3 regions of the Rhizobium sp. 'Codium 1' genome follow, and region 1 is predicted to be linked to each of the others. Evidence: riboswitches for the same ligand, from Rfam matches in the RefSeq annotation. Region 1 holds a riboswitch; each other region holds the start of a gene.
What was found. Region 1 has a riboswitch for cobalamin ahead of bluB (5,6-dimethylbenzimidazole synthase). Riboswitches for the same ligand answer to the same signal wherever they lie in the genome.
Positions count from the first base shown of each region.

Region 2: linked by a shared signal. The riboswitch ahead of LJE98_RS00660 (aromatic ring-hydroxylating oxygenase subunit alpha) and the one ahead of bluB (5,6-dimethylbenzimidazole synthase) in region 1 are both predicted to bind cobalamin.
Region 3: linked by a shared signal. The riboswitch ahead of cobU (bifunctional adenosylcobinamide kinase/adenosylcobinamide-phosphate guanylyltransferase) and the one ahead of bluB (5,6-dimethylbenzimidazole synthase) in region 1 are both predicted to bind cobalamin.

Region 1 covers NZ_JAJGPW010000004.1:346,144-351,027, reverse strand. Annotated here, with positions in the region: gene LJE98_RS13230 (NAD+ synthase) at 142-1,824, shown strand; gene LJE98_RS13225 (TolB family protein) at 1,944-2,780, shown strand; cobalamin riboswitch at 2,819-3,008, shown strand; gene bluB (5,6-dimethylbenzimidazole synthase) at 3,049-3,786, shown strand; gene LJE98_RS13215 (DUF2865 domain-containing protein) at 3,743-4,768, opposite strand.
Region 2 covers NZ_JAJGPW010000001.1:138,615-143,498, reverse strand. Annotated here, with positions in the region: gene LJE98_RS00675 (L-threonylcarbamoyladenylate synthase) at 1-161, opposite strand, end outside; gene LJE98_RS00670 (GGDEF domain-containing protein) at 378-1,457, shown strand; gene LJE98_RS00665 (DUF6656 family protein) at 1,475-2,080, opposite strand; cobalamin riboswitch at 2,385-2,588, shown strand; gene LJE98_RS00660 (aromatic ring-hydroxylating oxygenase subunit alpha) at 2,687-3,931, shown strand; gene LJE98_RS00655 (hybrid-cluster NAD(P)-dependent oxidoreductase) at 3,933-4,884, shown strand, end outside.
Region 3 covers NZ_JAJGPW010000007.1:81,862-86,745, forward strand. Annotated here, with positions in the region: gene cobN (cobaltochelatase subunit CobN) at 1-646, opposite strand, end outside; gene cobW (cobalamin biosynthesis protein CobW) at 650-1,726, opposite strand; gene cobU (bifunctional adenosylcobinamide kinase/adenosylcobinamide-phosphate guanylyltransferase) at 1,730-2,260, opposite strand; cobalamin riboswitch at 2,445-2,817, opposite strand; gene LJE98_RS16625 (hypothetical protein) at 2,884-3,705, opposite strand; gene LJE98_RS16630 (ATP12 family chaperone protein) at 3,769-4,575, opposite strand; gene LJE98_RS16635 (HAD-IA family hydrolase) at 4,585-4,884, opposite strand, start outside.

The DNA of each region.
Region 1 (4,884 bases):
TCATGAATGCTACATGAACCGTGACGCATGAAGCTTGGTTCCCACAATTCCGGGGGGATTGGTCAGCCGCTGCGGACATGGCAGATGACGACTGCGAGAAGCGACGTTGCGATCCGATCTGCGAGGGGCTAAATCGGTGTCATGAGCGAAGCAAAGAAAATCTCCGACGTCCTGCGTATCGCGGTGGCACAGTGCAATCCTGTTGTCGGCGACGTCGCCGGCAATCTCGCCAAGGCGCGTGCGGCACGCGCCGATGCCGCCGGGCAGGGGGCTGACCTGCTGCTGCTGACGGAGCTCTTCATTTCCGGTTATCCGCCGGAAGATCTCGTCCTGAAGCCCGCCTTTCTCGCCGCCTGTCTGCAGGCCGTGGAAGCGCTCGCCAACGACACGGCTGATGGCGGCCCGGGGGTGATCGTCGGGTTTCCGCGCCAGGGCGAGGCGGGACGGCACAATTCCGTCGCCATTCTCGATGGTGGCCGCATCCTCTCCTTCCGCGACAAGATCGACCTGCCGAATTACGGAGAGTTCGACGAGAAGCGCGTCTTCGTGGAAGGCGAAATGCCCGGTCCTGTCAATTTTCGCGGCGTGCGCATCGGCGTGCCGATCTGCGAAGAGATCTGGAACGATCTCGGGGTCTGCGAGACACTGGCCGAAACGGGTGCCGAAATCCTGCTCGTGCCGAATGGTTCGCCCTATTACCGCGGCAAGGTCGACGTGCGCCATCAGGTGGCGCTGCGTCAGGTCATCGAAACCGGGCTGCCGCTCATCTTCGCCAATCAGCTCGGCGGCCAGGACGAACTTGTTTTCGACGGCGCGAGCTTCGCCTTCAACGGCGACAAGTCGCTCGCCTTTCAGATGAGCCAATTCGAGGAGACGCTCTCCGTCACCACGTGGAAACGCTCAGATGACGGCTGGCGCTGCGACCAGGGTCCGATGTCGCGCATACCCGAGAAGGAAGAGGCAGACTACCGAGCCTGCGTGCTGGGTTTCCGAGACTACGTCAACAAGAACGGGTTCAAGAGCGTGGTGCTCGGACTGTCTGGCGGCATCGATTCGGCCATCTGTGCGGCCATTGCCGTGGATGCGCTCGGCGAGGAGCGGGTGCGCACGATCATGCTGCCCTATCGCTATACCTCGCAGGAGAGCTTTGCCGATGCCGAGGCCTGCGCCAAGGCGCTGGGTTGCCACTACGACATCGTGCCCATCCAGGAGCCGGTGGAAGGCTTCCTGTCGTCGCTCTCCGAGATGTTCGAGGGCACCGAGAGCGGTATCACCGAGGAAAACCTGCAGAGCCGTACACGCGGCACGATCCTCATGGCGGTCTCCAACAAGTTCGGCTCGATGGTCGTGACAACGGGCAACAAGTCGGAAATGTCTGTCGGCTATGCCACGCTCTATGGCGACATGAATGGCGGCTTCAATCCGATCAAGGACCTCTACAAGATGCAAGTCTATGCACTCTCGGCCTGGAGGAACCAGAACGTGCCGCCGGGCGCTCTGGGGCCGTCTGGCGAGGTGATCCCGCAGAACATCCTCTCCAAGGCGCCCTCTGCGGAGCTGCGTCCGAACCAGACCGACCAGGACTCGCTTCCGCCCTATCCCGTCCTTGACGACATCCTCGAATGCCTTGTCGAGAAGGAAATGGGCGTTGAGGAGATCGTCGCGCGCGGCCACGACCTTGGGACGGTGCACCGGGTCGAACACCTGCTCTATCTCGCCGAATACAAGCGCCGCCAGTCGGCGCCGGGCGTCAAAATCACCAAGAAGAATTTCGGACGCGATCGTCGCTATCCGATCACGAACCGCTTCCGGGATCGCGCGTGAGCGTTAAATTGTTGGCTTTTGCGGCCCTTTATCAACATTGCCCACGTGCGCTGCGCGGGTAAGCGAGTTTATTTGTCGTAGCCACTGAAGCTGGCTTTACGGCGAACAGGGAGTCCAGGATGCGCAGTTCGGTCGAAATCTACGACATGGCGACACGCGAATGCGAGGTTGTCTGGGAGACGGAAGACCTCGTCGAGGCGCCCAACTGGTCGCGCGACGGTGATTTCCTCGTCATAAATGGCGACGGTCTCATCTATGCACTGCCGCTCGACGAAGATGATCCGGCACCCGAACTGATCGATACCGGTTTTGCCGTCCGGCTCAACAACGACCACGGAATTTCACCTGACGGCGCTTCGATCGTCTTTTCCGACCATACACTCCATGGCAAGTCCTGCATCTATCTGCTCGGCGATGGCGATGACGAGCCACGTCAGGTGACGGCGAATATGCCGTCCTATTGGCACGGCTGGTCACCGGACGGGAATGTACTTGCCTATTGCGGCGAACGGAACGGGGCCTTCGACATCTACACGATCCCGACCAAGGGCGGGTCTGAGCAGCGGCTGACATTTGGCGAGGGACACAATGACGGTCCCGATTATTCGCCCGACGGCCAGTGGATCTATTTCAATTCCAGCCGCACCGGCACCATGCAGATCTGGCGGATGCGCACCGATGGCACGGAACTGGAGCAGCTTACTTCCGATGGCTATGGCGACTGGTTCCCGCATCCTTCGCCAGACGGAAGCAAGGTCCTGTTCCTCTCCTATGACGCCGATGTATCCGGCCATCCCCGCGACAAGCAGGTCCGGCTTCGGCTGATGGATGCCGATGGCGGAAATGTCGAGACGCTGTTCGAGTTCTTCGGCGGGCAGGGTTCGATCAACGTTCCGAACTGGTCGCCGGACGGGACGGCCTTCGCGTTCGTCCGTTACTTCCCCATCGAGGATTGACCCTGTCGTTTTTGGCCTGTCGAAGCTTGCCGCTTCGGGATACAAGCCATCAGTCAGGTGCCTGCCGAAGGCAGGAGAATCGGGAAGCCGGCGCAATTCCGGCACGTGCCCAACGCTGTGAGGCGGACATGATGCGCAAGGGGAAACCCGACCACTGGAGCGATCCGGGAAGGTGTGCGTCCTGGATGATGCCCAGTCAGAAGACCGGCCTGGCAAGATAGACCGAGCCTGCGCGGACGGCGGGCGGTTGCGCATTGTGGGGATTGCGATGCACGACGATCCGAACGAATTTCTCGTCCGGGCAGCGGGTTTTGTCGAGGAAGACAAGGCCGCTGTCTACCGGGCCATCCATACGCGGCGCGACGTTCGCGACCAGTTTCTGCCCGATCCCTTGCCGGATGACGTGGTGCAAAGGCTGCTCGGGGCGGCCCATGCGGCGCCGTCGGTCGGCTTCATGCAGCCTTGGAATTTCCTGCTGATCAGGAGCCCGGAAACGCGCGTTGCGGTGTGGGAGGCGTTCGCCCGCGCGAATGCCGAGGCAGAGCAAATGTTTCCCGAGGAACGTCGCAGCGCCTATCGCGCCCTGAAGCTCGAAGGCATCCGCAAGGCACCGCTCAACATTTGCGTCACCTGCGATCCGGAACGCGCCGGGCCTGTGGTTCTCGGGCGGACCCATGATGCCCGGATGGACGCTTTCTCGACCGTCTGCGCAATCCAGAACCTCTGGCTTGCTGCGCGGGCGGAAGGTGTCGGCCTCGGATGGGTCAGCATTTTCCACGAGGCAGAGCTAAAGGTCATCCTCGGCGTTCCGGACCGGATCCAGATCATCGGCTATCTCTGCCTTGGATATGTCGATGAACTCTATTCGGCGCCCGAACTGGAGGTGAAGGGATGGCGCCAGCGCCTCGCACTCGAAGACCTCGTCTTCGAGGACCATTGGGGCGAGCGGGCCTCCGCGCCGCTTACTCCTGTAGCGGCTGTGGGCCGGGCGCCGCAGGGTTCCTGAGGTCTATGGTGCCCTTGTCCGGGGGCAGAAAAGCCGGTCCGACCCGACGCACGCTCAGGCTCGCCTCGTCCAGGTCGCGCTCTGGTGCAGGTGGTATCGCCGCCGGTGCTGGTGCCTTATTCGGGCTGATCTCCAGGATGGACGACTGGTAGTCGGGAACCGCCTGGCGTGGCGTCATGCGCTGGTAATAAAGCTGCATGTTGCAGCTGCAGGATGGGTCCGTGCCCGTTTGGCGGTTGCGGTAGACAAATGCATTGGGCAGGTCCCTATATGGGCGGCCGGTGACGGCCGAGACCATATCGAGCGTCTCGCTGCGTTCAGGCGCGTGAAAGAAGAGCTCGGTCTCCGTACCGGGGCACATCTGCTGACACTGGGCCGCGTCCCGGCCAAAATTCATCGGCGATGTCTGGGACGAAATGGGGAAAAAGCCGCCGTCGCAGGTTCGGACGCAAAGCGTGCGGACATTGCCGGTGGGCATCAACGAGATCTGGGGTGGCTCGTTGGAATATGCTGCTTCCGCTTGCCGGTCCGGGCGATAGGGTTCCGGCAAGGTGTCCAGATAGGGAATGCGCCCTGCCTCTTCCGGGTAGGCTGTTTCGTCGGAGCCGCAGCCATTCGCCTCGAGTGCGGTTACCAGAGCCGCACGCGCATCGGATACGCGGTTCTCGCGAAGATCCGCCAGTCTCGCCGCAAGGATGTCGCGGTTGGATTCCATCCGGGAAATCGCCCGCGCCAGTTCGCTGCAGTCATTGCCACCGTCGGGCCTGATCTGGACGATTGAGGAGGTCAGGCAGCGGAGACGCCGCTGGTCCTGGTGCGCCTTGCGCAATTCTATGTTCTGCTGGGCAATCGCACTTGCATAGCTGTTGATCTCTGGCGAGGTGCCGCCCTCCTGGAGGAGGACTAGCCGATCGCGCAGACGCTCACACAGCGCCGAAGCGTTTGCCGCGTTCGGCAACAGGCTGCCCAGAACGACGATCATCGTGATGGATCTGACTATTCTGATCGGCAAAATTCGTATTTCCGTTGTCGCGTGCAGGGACGAAACGACCCTGATCGCCGGCAGGATAGCGGAGCGGTCCCCAAAGTAAAATGACA
Region 2 (4,884 bases), on a different contig from region 1:
GAGGTGATCGCCGCCGCTGACGTGGCGTCGGCAGCGAGCCCATAGACGGTCTCCGTCGGGATGGCGACGGGCCTGTGGCGCAGAAGCACGTCCGTTGCGGCCGCAATGGCCTGCGCCTTCTCCTCGTCCGTTCCGCTTTCTATCGGGATGATCCGCGCCATTTGTCCGAGCCTTCCAGTCGCTTTTGCCCGTGCATATCCCGTGTGAAGCCAGGCGGCAAACCTCTTTTCGACGCAGCTAGCCCGCCGGTTTCACCCTGATTTTTTATGGGATGGCGAAACCGTTCAATTTTTAACCACCGATGTAACCGAAAGAAAGAGAACTTCGCCTATGGTTCGCTCAAGAGACGAAAGAGCCTCACTCGGGGAAGTGGACAGATGCAGCAAGTCAAGAATCCGGCCGCCAGCATTGCGCTCCGCGTTGCAACCGCCATGCATCAGATGGGCATCGACGGTCTGCCGCGCAATTACGAGCTGGTCTACGAGGCCTATTCTGGCAGCAATCCGGAACTGGTGCGCGAATTTATCGCGCTCGGCAAGGTCAAGACCCAGGAAGCCCTCGACGAACTCGGCCGCAAATACCTGCCGCACCAGCATGAGGATGGGCTGCTGAGCCGTCAGAACGGCCAGGTTCGCGCCGAGATGAGCAACTTCATCAGCCTGCTCAACGAGGAGAAGATCTCCCTGACCGATTACGGCCGCGTCATCGGCCATGCGTCGAAGAGCATCCTCACCGAGGCCGACCTTGAAGGCACGCCGCTCGGCCAGTCGATCAAGATGCTGAAGGCGGCGACCGAGAAGCGCGCCCACCAGAACAGCAATGTCGTCCGCGCCGTCGTCGACAAGACCGCATCGCTCGCTGACCTCCAGCGCGAAGCCGAAGAGGCGGAAGCCGCGAAATTTGTCGATCCGGTCACCCGCCTCGCGTCTCGCCGCGCCTTCAACAAGGCCGTCGCCAAGATCTATGCCAACCCCGAAATGCCCGTTCTCTGCGGCGTCGCGATCGGCGAGATCGACGACTATGCGCGTATCCAGGAACAGATGGGTCCGGCGGTCGCCGAGCGCTTCCTGATGCAGGTCGCCAAGGTGCTCGAAGCCGTGTCTGGCGGTGGCGATCTCGCCTGCCGCTTCGATGCCGGCCGCTTTGGCCTGCTGCTCTATACGTCGGATCAGGAGGAGATCAGCCGCGTGGTCGATCTCGTCCGGGCCAAGCTGAAGGCCACGAATTTCGTCGGTTCTTCGAGTGGCGCCCGCGTCGGCCAGCTCAGCATGTCCTTTGGAATCTGCTATTCCGAGCAGGCCCCGAATGCCTTCGACTTCACCAATTTCGCTGAAAAGGCGCTGGCCACCTCCAAGACGGCCGGCGGCGACACGGTGACGATCTACGGTGCGAGCGACTATGTCTCGAAGGATTGGCTGCTCTACAAGAAAAAGCCGGTCGGCGGTTTCGGAACCTGAGGTCCAGGCCTCGTCTTTCAGAGCGTCGTGATGATCTTTCGAAGCTCGGCGTTTCTTGCGCCGAGCATCAGCACATTGCGCAGCGCCTCTTTTGGATCGATGGTCTGGAAGAGCAGGCCATTGTCGCGGAATGAGCGGTCGATGGTCATCGACTTGTTCTCTGCTTCCGGCTTGATCGCCACAGCGAAATACATCCGTCCGTAATTCTGCTTGATCTGCTCGAAGAAGACGTCTTCGCCGCCGAGTTCTGCAAAGAAATTGGCGATATAGAAAGCCCATTTCACATCGGCATATTGCGCAAAGTTCGTGCGCGCCGCCGTCACGTGACAATAGCCCAGATGCGGGCTGTCGTTCAGCGTGCGATGAAAGATGATCTTGGGAAACTTCACCGAGTGGTGAAAGGCGTTGATCCGCTCATGGGTGGTCTCGGCGGCCCGTTCCAGCCGGCGTCCGGTGCGTGCTGCGACTTCCTCATAGGAAAGATAGCGCCGCTCGTCCGGCAGCCAATCCTCGCGGCTGCGCGAGATCCGACCGGTCCTCAGGAACTCGGTATGGACTGCCCTGGTGGGCGGCGCCGCTTTTGTTTCTGCTTTGGGAGCCGCGTAGTATCTGAGTTTCTGCATCTTGACGCTCTGACTGTACCCGGACTGATTGTTTGAGCTTAACGCAGCATGGTTAATCATGATTTGACGGTATTCTATCGGGTCGAGATTTCGCGAGGCTTGCCGCAGCGCAAATATTGTAAATCGATCTCAGTCGCCCGTTTGCGCCATGCTTTCAGAGGCGAAATATAGTCCGTTGCTGCAGGCCTTGGAAAACAATGGAAAATTCCCCGGATCTTCGTTTCCACAACGACTTCGCTCCATGTCGCAAACGATTTGGGCCGTGTCGTTTCGCAGTGCAGCGCGCGTCTGCGCCGTGTGATTAGATGCAAGTCAAGCTCGAGGTGCTGCCCTGCTAGGGAGGGTGGGAAATCGGGAAGCCGGTCGAAATCCGGCGCTGCCCCCGCAACGGTGGTGGAGAATGCGTTATGGCAAAAGGCCACTGGGGGCGACCCTGGGAAGGCGCCGACGCGGTCCGCGAATGGACCACTCCTGAGCCCGGAAACCAGCCTTGGCAGATGGACATTTGAGGTTGCGGAGGGCGACCGGAGATAGCCATGCAGCGTCTTTTCAAGGCGGTGACGGGCTGTGCTCTCTTCTCCCCCGGGTTTTGCAAACGAGGACGACATGGACCTGCAGGCCAACATGCTGCGCCAGCTCAAGAATCGCCGCGAAGGCTTCTCGCTCGAGCAGCCCTTTTACATCGACCAGGACTACTTCAAGCTCGACATGGAGCAGATCTGGTATCGCGACTGGCTGTTCATTGGCCACGACTGCGAGATTCCCCGCGCCGGCAATTATTTCACCGCCCAGATCGGCGATTATCCGGTGGTCCTGGTTCGTGGCAAGGATCAGGTCATCCGCGCCTTCCACAACACCTGCCGCCATCGCGGCCACCGCGTCTGCACCTCCGATCGCGGTGCCTCTGCCAAGCTCGTCTGTCCCTATCACAACTGGACCTATGACCTCGACGGCTCGCTCGTCTTTGCCCGTCAGATGGGCGAAACCTTCGACAAGAGCGAATTTGGCCTGAAGCCGGTACATTGCGAAAGTGTCGGGGGCTATATCTTCATTTGCCTCGCCAATGAGCCTGCCGATTTCGCGCCGGTCCGGGCCTCGATCGAGCCCTACATGAAGCCGCACCGGCTTTCCGAGGCCAAGGTCGCCCATCGCAGCACGATCATCGAAAAGGGCAACTGGAAGCTCGTCTGGGAAAACAACCGCGAATGCTACCATTGCGCCGGCAATCATCCGGAACTCTGCCGCACCTATCCGGAAGCCCCGACAGCGACCGGCGTGCAGGGCGCCGGTGACGATCCCGTGATCGCCGAGCACTGGCAGCGCTGCGAGGCTGCCGGGCTTCCGAGCGCCTTCAATATGGATCCGTCGGGCCAGTTCCGCACGGCCCGCATGCCGTTGATCCAGGATGCCGAGAGCTACACTCTGTCCGGCAAGCGCGCTGTCCGCCGGCCGCTGTCTGACGACGTTTCCACCTCGCATATCGGCACCCTGCTGCTGTTCCACTATCCCTCGACCTGGAACCACATCCTCGTCGACCATGCGATCTCTTTCCGGGTGACGCCCCTGTCTGCCGAAGAAACTGCCGTCACCACCACATGGCTCGTGCACAAGGATGCGGTCGAAGGTGTGGACTACGACCTCAAGGAACTCACCCATGTCTGGGAAATGACGAACGATCAGGACCGGTCGATCGTCGAGGAAAATGCCTTTGGCATTCGCTCGCCCGCCTATGAACCTGGTCCCTATTCCGTCGAGCACGAGGGTGGCGTCATGCAATTCGTCGATTGGTACACGACCTTCATGATCAACCGGCTCCAGGGCGACAAGGCCCGTCTGTCTGTGGTGGCATGAGATGAACATCGCCATCACCCAGTACCGCCACGTCGATGAGATGCGCCCCTGGTCCGACCGGGAGCATCTGCTCGAATGCGTCGCCGTCACACCTGAGGCCGCCGACGTGATGACCTTCACCTTCAGGCCCAGCAAGCCGGGCCTGTGGTTTCGCTATTTGCCCGGCCAGTTCGTCACACTCGAAATTCCGGTCGGCCCCGAGCCGGTCATGCGCACCTATACCCTCTCGTCCAGCCCGTCGCGGCCCTATACGGTTGCCGTGACGGTCAAGGCGCAGAAGGAGAGTATCGGCACGCGCTGGATGTTCGACAATCTGCGGCCTGGCATGGCGCTGAAGGCATTCGGCCCGCTTGGCGACTTCTCCTACGCCAAGCATCCTGGCAAGAAATACCTCTTCGTTTCCGCCGGCTCCGGCGTGACGCCGATGATGTCGATGACGCGGGATCTGAGCGACCGGGCCCCCGACAGCGACATCACGTTCCTGAACTGCGCGCGTTCGCCCGACGACATCATCTTCCGCTGGGAGCTGGAAGCCAAGGCGCGCGATATGCCGAACTTCCAGCTCGGCTTCATCATCGAGCAGCTCGGCCGGGGTCAGCTCTGGTCGGGTCTGAAGGGTCGCATCGACAAGGCGAAGATCGCACTTCTCGCGCCTGATTTCCTTGAGCGGACAGTCTTTTGCTGCGGCCCGGCGCCCTTCATGGCGACCGTGCGCGAAGCGCTCGAAGGCGCCGGCTTCGACATGGAGCAATATCACGAGGAGGCTTTCCAGCCGGTCAAGGCGGAGCCTCTGGTTGTTGTCGCCGATCACGCCGATGGAGAGCAGGCGACGAAGGTCACCTTCGCCATGTCGGGCAGGGACGGTCTCTGCGCGCCCGGCCACACGGTTCTTCAGGCAGCCCGTGCCGCTGGCGTGCGCATCGGGGCGGCCTGCGAGTCCGGGCTGTGCGGCA
Region 3 (4,884 bases), on a different contig from region 1:
CGAGGGCCCGATAGAAGCAGAGGGGGGTGATGGCTTGCGGGCCAGAGAGGGGCGCTTCAAGTGCCAGCCTCTCCCACTCCTCGACCCCGATCACGCCCCTGCCGGGCCACCAGATGCCGGCTTTCAGCAATGGACGCGCCGGTTCCGGACGTTCGCCCTCGCCCAGCACAGCCTCGGCATAGGAGACGAAGGCTTCGGCATTGCCGGCGCCGCCTTCCGTCAGATAGGTCCACAGCGCCTGCCGATCGTCGACGGCACAGCTCTGGAAAGGCGTGAGACCCTCATCCGGCTTGTCGTCACCCGGCAGAACGACGAGTGCCCCGCCATTGCGGCATGCAGCGGCATGGAGCGCTTCCAGGACATAGTGGAAGTAACTCGCGCCACCCAGCGCCCGGACCACGATCAGCCGCGCATGCCTTGCCGTGCGTTCGACATAGGTGTCGACCGACATCGGGTGTTTCAGGGTCATCAGGCTGGCGAGCCGCCAGTTCAGCCTATGCTCGCCCCGCGCCTCCACAGCGGCTGCGATGGCAGCCAGCTCCGTGTCTGCCGCCGACAGGAACAGGATGTCTCCCGGCGTCTGGCCGAGATCGATCGCCTCGTCGCCGTCGCTGATCGATCCCTTCTGGGCGAGAAGCAGATGCATGGCTCAGCCAGCCGCCGCCTGGACGTCGGCGACCACTGCGCCGAAATCCCAATCGTGCAGGCCGATGACGACAATGCGGGTCTCGCGCTTTTCGCCCGATGCCCAGGGGCGGTCGAAATAGGTGTCGATGCGGGTGCCGACCGCCTGGACGACAAGGCGCATCGGCTTGCCGGGCACGTCGATGAAACCCTTGAGGCGCAGGATGTCGTGTTTCTCAATGACCGGCTTCAGGCTGTCGATGAAGTCTGCCGGGTCCTTGATCGCGCCGAGCTTCAGGACGAAGCTTTCGAATTCGTCGTGGTCGTGATGATGGTCGTGGTCCTCGCCCGAGGCATGCAATGCTTCGTGCTCCAGTTCGTGGTGCGACTTGCGGTTTGCGATGTCGTCTTCGGTGCTGGCGCCGATCCCGAGCAGCACGAGCGAGGACACCTCGCCGTTCTTCGCCTCGATCATCGATGGCTTGCGGCTGGTGCGACCGCTCACCTCGGCGCGCACGGCGGCAATACCGGCAGCATCCAGCAGATCCGCCTTGTTGAGGACGATGAGGTCGGCGCAGGTCAGTTGGTCCTCGAAGAGTTCCTCGATCGGGCTCTCGTGGTCGAGGCTATCGTCCTCGGCGCGCTGGGCGGCGACGGCGTCATGGTCATCGGCAAAACGGCCTGCGGCGACTGCGGCGCTGTCCACAACGGTCACGACACCATCGACCGTCACGCGGGTACGGATATCCGGCCAGTTGAAGGCGGCGACCAGCGGCTGCGGCAAGGCGAGCCCAGACGTCTCGATGACGATGTGATCAGGCTTCACGTCTCGGTCGAGCAGCTTCAGCATGGTCGGCACGAAATCATCGGCAACGGTGCAGCAGATACAGCCATTGGTGAGCTCGATGATGTCGTCTTCGGTGCAGTTGTCTGCGCCGCAGCCCTTCAGCACGTCGCCATCGACCCCGAGGTCGCCAAATTCGTTGATGATCAGTGCGATCTTCTTGCCGCCGGCATTCATCAGCATGTTGCGAATGATGGTGGTCTTGCCCGCGCCGAGGAAGCCGGTGATGACGGTGGCGGGGATCTTTTGCTGCAACATGGTTCAACCCTTCATTTTCAGCGGCAATCCGGCCGCAACGAAATAGACTTCAGCCGCGTTTGCGGCGATCGATTGGTGGAGGCGACCGGCATGGTCGCGGAAGGCGCGAGCCATCCTGTTCTCAGGGACAATCCCGAGCCCGACTTCATTAGAGACGAAGATGACGGTGGCCTGGAGTTCGCTGAGACTGGCGGCGAGTGCCCCGCCGTCTGCGTCGACGTCACGGCCTTCTTCCATCATCAGATTGGTGACCCAGAGTGTCAGGCAATCGACGAGAATGACCCGGCCCGGCTGATCAAGCGTCTTCAGCGCGCCGATTAGGTCCAGCGGTGCCTCATGGGTGGTCCAGCCGTCATCCGCGCGGTCGGCTTTGTGGGCAGCAATGCGGGCGCGCATCTCGTCGTCCCAGGCGCGGCCCGTCGCAAGATAGATCTTCTCGAGGCCGGTGTCGCGGGCCAATCCTTCTGCAAAACGCGACTTTCCCGAACGGGCGCCGCCGAGAACCAGAATGGATCGTGGATGGAATTCGGTCATGGAGTGCCGACGCCTCCAACCGTATGCAGATCTGCAGCACCACACGGATGCAGAATGCACGAAACAGGGATCGATGCCTGGACCGACAATACGGCCCGGCACCGGCGGGGCCTCAAGGACCCGCTGATGCAAAACGTCGCCACGACAACCTCCGTGCTGGCAACGGGGAAACCTCCCCAGTGTGGGCACCATGCCCGTGGATGGCAGGTCTCCTGGCTCGCAGGTCGTGGCTTTTGAAAGCCGTCGGATTCTCCTCACCTTCCCAGGGTGTTCCGGCAACACGAAAGAGCGGACGATTCGTAGAGAAAGAGGCGTCCTGCCCCGGCTGATCGTGCTGCCACCCCAGTGGCTTTTCCGTCCTGCCGTTTTCGAGAAGCCGGTCGCACCTGCGACCCGTCACCACCTGAAACGGCAGAGCGGATGGAGAACCCTCGCTGCAATACAGTCGCGGGGTCGGCTGCGTTCGGCATGCCCGGTCTGGGTCCACGCCTTCGCATTCCCTTTTGCTCTCCGGACCGCATCTCTGCCGTCCGGAAACCATCCATGACGAGGATTAGGCCGAGGTCGGTGTCGAGTCAATCACGGCTGCGGCGCGGCGATGCGCCTTTGCGCCGCGGGGATGATCACGGCGCTGCCGTGCAGTTGGACGTCACGGCCGGATCGCATTCGGCGCGAAGCCGGATCGTACCGCTTGCACCCTGCTCCACCGGCGTTCCAGAGCCGATATCGGCCGCGCGCCGAGCGGGTTGCGCCGGGGCTCTCGGAGACGTCGGCTGGGCGGTGGCAGCCACCGGAGGGACTGCCATTTCCTTTGGCGGAGGTGGCGTCGCAGCAACCGGCGCTGCGGCAATGACAGGCTTCTGCGGCGCAGCCTTCGGCGCGGCTGCGGCCCGCGGCGGAACCGGAGACGTATTTGGCACGACCAACGATGCCGGATCGGTCTTGAGGCGCGTCGAAATGGTTCGGGCGGGTGGTGCGGCCCTGCGAATACGGGGCGTTGTCAGCGAAAAGGCGAAACGGATTCGGGCTGCGATTTCCTCGGCCAGCGCCTGACGGACCCAGCGCGGGTCGTCGGTCGGGCTATTGACGGTGAAGGACCCTTGCGCCACCGGCTCACCCGTTTCGACGGATGTCGCCGTCACCGTGAACTTCGCTTGAGCCAGGTGGCGTCGTGCACCCTCGCCGAAGCCGAGTCGGTCGATCTTGACCAGCAGCACGACACGTTCCGCACCCTGAGGCGCCCGGGTTGCTGCGATTGCTGCCGACACACGGCGGTCAATGCCGCCGATCAGGTCGAGCGGGATCCGTGCATCGGCCATGACGGTGACATTGCGAACGTAATAGACCAGTGGCCGGTCGATGCTGCGTCCATGCAGCAGTGTACACGATGCCAGCACCAAAAGGAGCCCGATGGCTGCGGCGAAACGGAGACTGCGAGCGATCATGACAACCCCGGACTGGTGATTCTGGACCAATCCGACAATTCGTCATTTATGGTTAGTGGAGGGTTAACTTTGCGGCTGAAGCGCCTGGAAGAGGGCGGCTGCCGACGCATATTCGGCGTATCGGGCGTCGCGACGCGCCTCCGCTTCGGCATCGGTGCCCCAGTGCTCGACTGCCCAGTCCTCGTCGATATGCGCGAGCGACCAGACTTCATCCAGGTCACAGGCGCCGTCGGCATAGGCAAGCGCCAGAACCGCCGAGCCGGTCAACGTCGTGACCACGTTGAGACATGAGATCAGGAAAGCGTCTCGATAACGCTCGAGTGCCCTTGTATAGGCGGCAATCGCTTCTGCCGGCTGTTCCTGATGCATGACGCCTTCCACCAGGAAGAAGCGGGTGCCATGAGCCGTCGTCGCCCAGGAGAGAACCGGATCCCAGCGGGCCGCCTGGCGGTCGATCAATTCTTTCGGGCCATCTGCGCGGTAACACAGCATGTCCGTCCCGGCGAAGCGGACGATTTCGTCGAAAACTTCCGCGAGGCTATTGGAGACGGCATCGATCGCCGTGTTGGCGAGCTTGGTGACCGGCATGGTCGCGGGGTCGATGTGTTCGCCCTGCCCTGCCCATTCCGCTGCCACGAGTTCGGCCGCCTCGCGGGTCGGCAGCTGCAGCAGGTTCTTGGCCGGCGTCTTGACCGGTTTGCCATCGAGCGTGATCGAGAAGCCTCCGTCGCGCTCATCAATACCGACGCTCTCGTAGAAGCGCTTCGGAAGCGGGCGCTTCATCTGGATCTGCGCCCGGCGCACGGGATCCTCGTGACTGTGCTCCGGAACAAAGGTCCCGAAAATGTCCTGATTGAGTTCGTCGCGCATCTTAGGCTCCTAGTGGATATAGGCCAGAAGGTCGGCGGGTCGTTCGACCACGGCATCGGCGCCGGCCTTCCAGAGCTCGTCCGGCGTGGCATACCCCCAGGCAACACCGATCGCGGTCGCGCCGGCGGCCTTCGCCATCTGCATGTCGTAGATCGCATCCCCGATCACAATGGTCTCGCGTGCCGCGATGCCCGATTCGTCGCAGCATTCGTTGACCATGGCCGGATGCGGCTTGGAGGGGCAGTCATCCGCCGTCCGGCAGAAGAGAAAATGGGGCGTCAGGCCTTGGCCTTCAAGGATCAATTCCAA